DNA from 2 places in the Streptomyces sp. SudanB25_2051 genome. Region 2 is predicted to be linked to the other one. Evidence: riboswitches for the same ligand, from Rfam matches in the RefSeq annotation. Region 2 holds a riboswitch; the other holds the start of a gene.
What was found. A riboswitch is a leader RNA that binds a small molecule or an ion and turns the genes downstream of it on or off. The one in region 2 is predicted to bind glycine.
Positions count from the first base shown of each region.

Region 1: it holds a riboswitch for glycine, as region 2 does, so the genes downstream of both, gcvT (glycine cleavage system aminomethyltransferase GcvT) here and gcvP (aminomethyl-transferring glycine dehydrogenase) in region 2, are expected to answer to the same signal.

Region 1 is NZ_OZ186787.1:4,684,108-4,687,915, forward strand. Features, by position in the region: gene glyA (serine hydroxymethyltransferase) at 1-700, opposite strand, end outside; gene gcvH (glycine cleavage system protein GcvH) at 735-1,109, opposite strand; gene gcvT (glycine cleavage system aminomethyltransferase GcvT) at 1,206-2,321, opposite strand; glycine riboswitch at 2,482-2,577, opposite strand; gene ACSUPT_RS21170 (AAA family ATPase) at 2,726-3,379, shown strand; gene ACSUPT_RS21175 (enhanced serine sensitivity protein SseB) at 3,516-3,808, shown strand, end outside.
Region 2 is NZ_OZ186787.1:780,221-784,028, reverse strand. Features, by position in the region: gene ACSUPT_RS03435 (DNA polymerase IV) at 57-1,556, shown strand; gene ACSUPT_RS03430 (PRC-barrel domain-containing protein) at 1,484-1,849, opposite strand; glycine riboswitch at 1,974-2,072, shown strand; gene gcvP (aminomethyl-transferring glycine dehydrogenase) at 2,253-3,808, shown strand, end outside.

The sequences.
Region 1 (3,808 bases), 3.9 Mb from region 2:
CGCCCAGCGTCTTGTGGGTGGTCGTGGTGACCACGTGGGCGTGCGGCACCGGGTTCGGGTGGAGCCCGGCCGCGACGAGGCCCGCGAAGTGGGCCATGTCCACCATCAGGTACGCGCCGACCTCGTCGGCGATCCGGCGGAACGCCGCGAAGTCCAGCTGCCGCGGGTAGGCGGACCAGCCGGCGACGATCAGCTTCGGCTTGGCCTCCTTGGCGAGGCGCTCGACCTCGGCCATGTCGACCTGGCCCGTCGCGTCGTCGACGTGGTACGCGACGACGTTGTAGAGCTTGCCGGAGAAGTTGATCTTCATGCCGTGGGTCAGGTGCCCGCCGTGCGCGAGGTTCAGACCCATGATCGTGTCGCCCGGCTTGAGCAGGGCGAACATCGCGGCGGCGTTGGCCTGCGCGCCCGAGTGCGGCTGCACGTTGGCGTGCTCGGCGCCGAACAGCGCCTTGATGCGATCGATGGCGATCTGCTCGACCACGTCGACGTGCTCGCAGCCGCCGTAGTACCGGCGGCCGGGGTAGCCCTCGGCGTACTTGTTGGTGAGGACGGAGCCCTGGGCCTCCATGACCGCGACCGGAGCGAAGTTCTCCGAGGCGATCATCTCCAGGGTGTTCTGCTGGCGGCGGAGCTCGGCGTCGACGGCGGCGGCGACGTCCGGGTCCAGCTCGTGGAGAGGGGTGTTCAGAAGCGACATCACGCGGTCCCTAGGGGTGTGGGTGTCGGGCCGGTCAGCCGGCGTACTCGGTGTACTCGTCGGCGGAGAGCAGGTCGGCCGGCTCCTCCGTGACGCGCACCTTGAACAGCCAGCCGCCCTCGAACGGAGCGGTGTTCACCAGGGCCGGGTCGTCCACGACCTCCTGGTTCGCCTCGACGACCTCACCGGTGACCGGCGAGTACAGGTCGCTGACCGACTTGGTGGACTCCAGCTCACCGCAGGTCTCGCCCGCGGTGACCGTGGAGCCGACCTCCGGGAGCTGGACGTACACGACGTCGCCGAGGGCGTTCGCCGCGTGCTCGGTGATGCCGACCGTCGACACGCCGTCCTCGGCGGGCGACAGCCACTCGTGCTCCTTGCTGTAGCGCAGCTGCTGGGGGTTGCTCATGACCTGAATTCTCCTGTACGGGCGGGAGTGCTGGTGAACGGGGAGGGGGTGTGCGGGATCACGTCGCGCGCCGCGAGCGGCCTGCTCGCGAGCGTGTCACTTCTGACGCTTGTAGAACGGCAGCGCCACGACCTCGTACGGCTCGTGGGTACCGCGGATGTCGACGCCCACGCCCGGCGTGCCCGGGGCGGCGTGCGCCGCGTCCACGTACGCCATGGCGATCGGCTTGCCCAGCGTCGGGGACGGGGCGCCCGAGGTGACCTCGCCGATCACCTCGCCGCCCGCGACGACGGCCATCCCGGCGCGCGGGACGCGGCGGCCCTCGGCGACCAGGCCGACCAGCTTGCGCGGCGGCGCGGACTCGGCGCGCGCGGCGGCCGCCTCCAGCGCGGCGCGGCCCACGAAGTCGCCGGCCTTCTCGAACTTCACGACCCGGCCGAGGCCCGCGTCGAACGGGGTCAGGTCGGTCGTCAGCTCGTGCCCGTACAGCGGCATGCCCGCCTCCAGGCGCAGCGTGTCCCGGCAGGACAGGCCGCACGGGATCAGGCCGACGCCCTCGCCCGCCTCGGTCAGCGCCTTCCACAGGGTCTCGGCGTGCTCGGGCGCGGTGAACAGCTCGAAGCCGTCCTCGCCCGTGTAACCCGTACGGGCGATCAGCGCCGGGACGCCGGCGACCGTGCCGGGCAGTCCGGCGTAGTACTTCAGGCCGTCCAGGTCCGCGTCGGTGAGCGACTTGAGGATGCCCGGCGACTCGGGGCCCTGCACGGCGATCAGCGCGTAGGCGTCGCGGTCGTCGCGGACCTCGGCGTCGAAGCCGGCCGCCCGCTCGGTCAGCGCGTCCAGCACGACCTGGGCGTTGGAGGCGTTGGCGACGACCATGTACTCGCGCTCCTGGAGCCGGTACACGATCAGGTCGTCCAGGATGCCGCCGTCCTCGCGGCAGATCATCGTGTAGCGGGCCCGGCCCGTGCCGACGCCGCCGATGTTGCCGACCAGGGCGTAGTCGAGGAGCTCGGCGGCCTGCGGGCCGGTCACGGTGATCTCGCCCATGTGGGAGAGGTCGAACAGGCCGGCCCGCGTGCGGACGGCGTTGTGCTCGTCCCGCTCGCTGCCGTACCGCAGCGGCATGTCCCAGCCGGCGAAGTCGGTCATGGTCGCGCCCAGCGAACGATGCAGCGCATCGAGGGCCGTGCGGCGGGGGGAAGTGCTCATGAAAGGGCTCCCAGGTCCGGGGCATGGGTGGCGAGGACGGTCCTCCCCATCTGTCATCGGAACCTGAGAGGTTCGCCGTGACCCCTCGCGGGGGCGGCTTGCACCTTGGGTGGAGCGGCGCCCCGGCGCTGCGGGGAACGGCTCGCTTTTCAGATCTGCCTCATCACGTGCGGTGCGGGGCCTGAGAGATTCAAGGGAGGAACTTGCTCCTTCGGCGCCCGGGCGACACGGCCCGGAACTCTCCCGCACGGATTCGAGCGGCCTGTATGAGGTTGTCGGCGCGCACATCATCGCACGAGGGCCCCGATCGGCAAACCCTCGGCCGGGGCGAAATCGCTTGTGCCCTATTACCGGTTCTTTACACTTCTTGGGCAGGCTGGGGGGAGCCGAGCTCGGGAGGGCACATGACGTTGCAGCGGTCCGGCGCGTACGCCACGACCGCGGGGGTTCCGGCGCCGCCGGCGCTGCCCGCCCGCACGACGGCCGCCCCGGTCCTGCGCGATCTGCGCGACCGGGACGGGCGCGTCCCGCGCGAGCTGTCCTTCGCCGAGGCCGACGTGGTCGTCGTCTCCGGACTGCCCGGCAGCGGCAAGTCCACCCTGATCCGCCGCGTCGCGCCCGACCGGGCCGTCGACTCCCAGGACACCCGGGAGCGCTGGGAGGCCCGCATGCCCCGCCTCCTGCCGTACGCCGTCTACCGCCCCCTCGTCCGCGCCGCCCACTACGCCGGGCTGCGCGCCCGGCTGCGCACCGGCCGGGGCGTCGTCGTCCACGACTGCGGCACCCAGTCCTGGGTGCGCCGCTGGCTCGCCCGCGAGGCCCGCCGCCGGGGCGGCACCCTCCATCTGCTGCTGCTCGACGTGGACCCCGGCACGGCGCGCGACGGCCAGCGGGAGCGGGGCCGGGGCGTCTCCGCGTACGCCTTCGCCCGCCACCGCAGGGCGGTCGGCCGCCTCGTCCGCGACGCCGAGCGGGGCGTGCTCCCCGCCGGCTCGGGCTCGGCCGTCCTCCTGGACCGCCCGGCCGCCACGACCCTCACCCGCATCCGCTTCCACTGACCGCCCGCGCGGCCGCCCCCCCCGTCCGCCCGGCTGCCCGGCCCGCCGGGGCCCGCGGGCGGAGGCGGGAGCCGGGGGCGGGAGCGGGGCGCGGCGCGCTAGGGTGCTGCGGCACGTAACGCCAGAGAGGGGCACCGTGGACAGCGCAGCCGCCGTAGTCGACACCGCATGGCCGTCCAACGAGCTCGAGGAGGTCCTCTCCGCCTCCCTCGGACAGCACGCCGCCGGCGCCCGCATCGTCGAGGTACTCGGCCGCAGCCACGTCTGGGTGCCGCTGCCCAGGGGCGGCTTTGCCGACAGCGCCGGACCGGGCGCCCCCGGCCTGAACCTGCCCACGCTGGAGTTCGACGGCCTCCCGTACGTCCCGGTGTTCACCTCCGAGAGCCAGTTCCGCGCCTGCGCCGGCGCGCACATGGCGTACGCCGTCGC
Region 2 (3,808 bases):
CGTGTGTCGTACGTCTGTGCGGGCGGTTGTCAGTGGGGTAGGGCAGCATCGGTGGTGTGAGAGCCGCGCCGACCATCCTCCATCTGGACATGGACGCGTTCTTCGCCGCCGTGGAGCAGGCGGCGAAGCCCAGCCTGCGCGGAAAGCCCGTGATCGTGGGCGGCCTCGGGCCGCGCGGCGTCGTCGCCACCGCGTCGTACGAGGCGCGGAGGTTCGGGGTGCGGTCGGCGATGCCGATGGCGCAGGCCCGGCGGCTCGCGCCGAACGCCGCCTATCTGGTGCCGCGCTTCACCGTGTACCGGTCGGTGAGCGGGCAGGTCATGGAGCTGCTGGGGCGGCTCTCGCCGCTGGTGGAGCCGCTCAGCCTCGACGAGGCGTTCGTGGACCTGGAGGCCGGGGGCGCGGCGTACGACGGGGAGACGGCGCGGGCGGTGGGGCAGCGGCTGCGGCAGGACATCCGCGCGGTGACGGGGCTGACGGGCTCGGTGGGGCTGGCGGGCTCCAAGATGCTGGCGAAGATCGCCTCGGAGCAGGCCAAGCCGGACGGGCTGGTGCTCATCGAGCCGGGCACGGAGCGGGCGCTGCTCGCGCCGATGGGGGTGCGCACCCTGCCCGGGGTGGGGCCGGCCACCGAGGACCATCTGCGGCGGGCCGGGATGACGACCGTCGCGGATCTGGCGGAGGCCGGTGAGGACGAGCTCGTACGGTTGCTGGGCAAGGCGCACGGGGCGTCGCTGTACGCGATGGCGCTGGGGCGCGACGACCGGCCGGTGGTGGCCGAGCGGGACGCCAAGTCGGTCTCCGTGGAGGACACCTTCGACGTGGACCTGCACGACCGGGTGCGGGTGCGCTGGGAGGTGGAGCGGCTCGCCGAGCGGTGCGTGGGGCGGCTGCGGGCCGCGGGCCGTTCGGGGCGCACGGTGGTGCTGAAGGTGCGGCGGTACGACTTTTCGACGCTGACGCGCTCGGAGACGCTGCGCGGGCCGACCGACGACCCGGTGGTCGTGCGGGAGGCCGCGGCGCGGTTGCTGGACGCCGTGGACACGACCGGCGGGGTGCGGCTGCTCGGGGTGGGGGTCAGCGGGCTGGCCGACTTCACTCAGGAGGACCTGTTCGCCCAGGCGTCGGCGGGCGGCGCGGCCGAGCCGGGAGAGGGCTCCCACGCCGCGGACTCCCCGACGTCCGCGCCCGCGTCGGCCGGCGCGGTCGGGGCCGTCGGGGCGCAGGGGCCGCCGGCGGGGGCCGGGGGCGGGGCCCCCGAGCCGGGCGGGGAGGGTGCGCCGGGGGAGCGGCGATGGGCGGCGGGGGCCGATGTGCGGCACGCCGTGTACGGGGCCGGGTGGGTGCAGGGCAGCGGGCTCGGGCGGGTCACCGTACGGTTCGAGGAGCCCTGGTCGGCAGTGCCCGGCCGGGTGCGGACGTTCCGGACGGACGACCCCGACCTGGAGCCGTCCGATCCGCTGCCGCTGGTGCCCGGGGCCGGTCAGCCCTCTCCGTCGGCCATGGCCTGCGGGCCCCTGTCCGGCGAGGGCGCGGAGCCCGGGGCCAGGCCGTAGTGCCGGTAGAGCCGCAGTTCCTGCTCGGGCGAGAGGTGGCGGCCCACGCCGAGGTGCGGGGCGTCCTTGATGAGCGCCTTGGGGTACGGGACGTGCAGGCCGTCCGCGGCGACCCGGCTCGGCTCCAGCGGGACGAACGCGTCCCGTCCGAACAGGCCCGTCCGCACCGCCGCCCATTCGGGGACGCCCGTCGCGTCGTCCAGGTACACCTCGTCCACCGTGCCGATCCTGTGGCCGTCGCGGTCGAACGCCTTGCGCCCGATCAGGCCGCGCGGGTCGATGTCGGTCTGCACAGTTCCTCCAGCCGGTCGCCACTGGTCCACAACTGGTCGTCAACCACTACGAAAGGGCACATCGGTGACGTCGGCCACTCGAGGGAACCGACCGGAACCTCGCTGGTAGGCTGGCATTGGCTGCTGACCCCGTGCGGGAGAGTCCTCCGGAGAAGTCGTCCGGAGGCGCCGAAGGAGCAAATCCTCCCCGGAATCTCTCAGGCCCCTGTACCGCACGGACGAGGTCACTCTGGAAAGCAGGGCGGGCGTCGGACGGCACCCGCCCTCACCGACGGTGAAAGCCGTGCCATCCCTTCCGGATGCGCGGCGAAACTCTCAGGTTGAGATGACAGAGGGGGAGGCCGTCCGGGCACCCGCGCCGAGGTGCCCCTCGCAGGTCGCTACGACCAGGAGGCCCCCGTACATGACCGCCAACCGCATTCCGCTCTCCCAGCTCGAGCGGGGCACCCCCTTCGAGCAGCGCCACATCGGACCCGACGCCGAGGCGCGCGCCAAGATGCTCGCGCAGGTCGGCTACGGCTCGCTCGACGAGCTCACGGCGGCCGCGGTGCCGGACGTGATCAAGAGCGCCGAGGCGCTGGCCCTGCCCGAGGCCCGCAGTGAGGCCGAGGTCCTCGCCGAGCTGCGCGAGCTCGCCGGCCGCAACCAGGTCCTCGCCCCGATGATCGGTCTGGGCTACTACGGCACGTTCACGCCGCCGGTCATCCTCCGCAACGTCATGGAGAACCCGGCCTGGTACACGGCGTACACCCCGTACCAGCCGGAGATCTCGCAGGGCCGTCTGGAGGCGCTGCTCAACTTCCAGACCGTCGTCGCCGACCTGACGGGTCTGCCCACCTCCGGCGCGTCCCTCCTCGACGAGGGCACCGCCGCCGCCGAGGCCATGTCCCTCGCCCGGCGCGTCGGCAAGGTCAAGAACGGTGTCTTCCTGGTCGACGCCGACGCCCTGCCGCAGACGATCGCCGTCATCGAGACCCGCGCCGAGCCGACCGGCGTCGAGGTCGTCGTCGCCGACCTGAGCGACGGCATCCCCGCCGAGGTCGCCGAGCGCGGCGTGTTCGGCGTCCTCCTCCAGTACCCGGGCGCGTCCGGTGCCGTCCGCGACATCAAGCCGCTGATCGACGCCGCGCACGAGCTGGGCGCCATCGTCACCGTCGCCGCCGACCTGCTCGCGCTGACCCTGCTCACCTCGCCCGGCGAGCTCGGCGCCGACATCGCCGTCGGCACCACCCAGCGCTTCGGCGTCCCCATGGGCTTCGGCGGCCCGCACGCCGGCTACATGGCCGTCCGCGACACCTTCGCCCGCAGCCTGCCCGGCCGCCTCGTCGGCGTCTCCGTCGACGCCGACGGCAACAAGGCGTACCGCCTGGCCCTCCAGACCCGCGAGCAGCACATCCGCCGCGAGAAGGCCACCAGCAACATCTGCACCGCGCAGGTGCTCCTGGCCGTCATGGCCGGCATGTACGCCGTCTACCACGGGCCCGAGGGCCTGAAGGAGATCGCCCGCCGCACCCACCGGTACGCGGCGATCCTCGCGGCCGGCCTGCGCGCCGGCGGCGTCGAGGTCGTCCACGGCGACTTCTTCGACACGGTCACCGCGCGCGTGCCCGGCAAGGCCGCCGACGTCGTCGCCGCGGCCCGCGACAACGGCGTCAACATCCACCTCGTCGACGCCGACCACGTCTCCGTCGCCTGTGACGAGACCACCGGCCGCGCCCAGCTGACCGCCGTCTGGACCGCCTTCGGCGTGAGCGGCGACATCGAGGCGCTGGACGCCGAGACGGCCGACGCGCTGCCCGAGGCGCTGCTGCGCACCGACGCGTACCTGACCCACCCGGTCTTCCACGCGCACCGCTCCGAGACCTCGATGCTGCGCTACCTGCGCAAGCTCGCCGACCGCGACTACGCGCTGGACCGCGGCATGATCCCGCTCGGCTCCTGCACGATGAAGCTGAACGC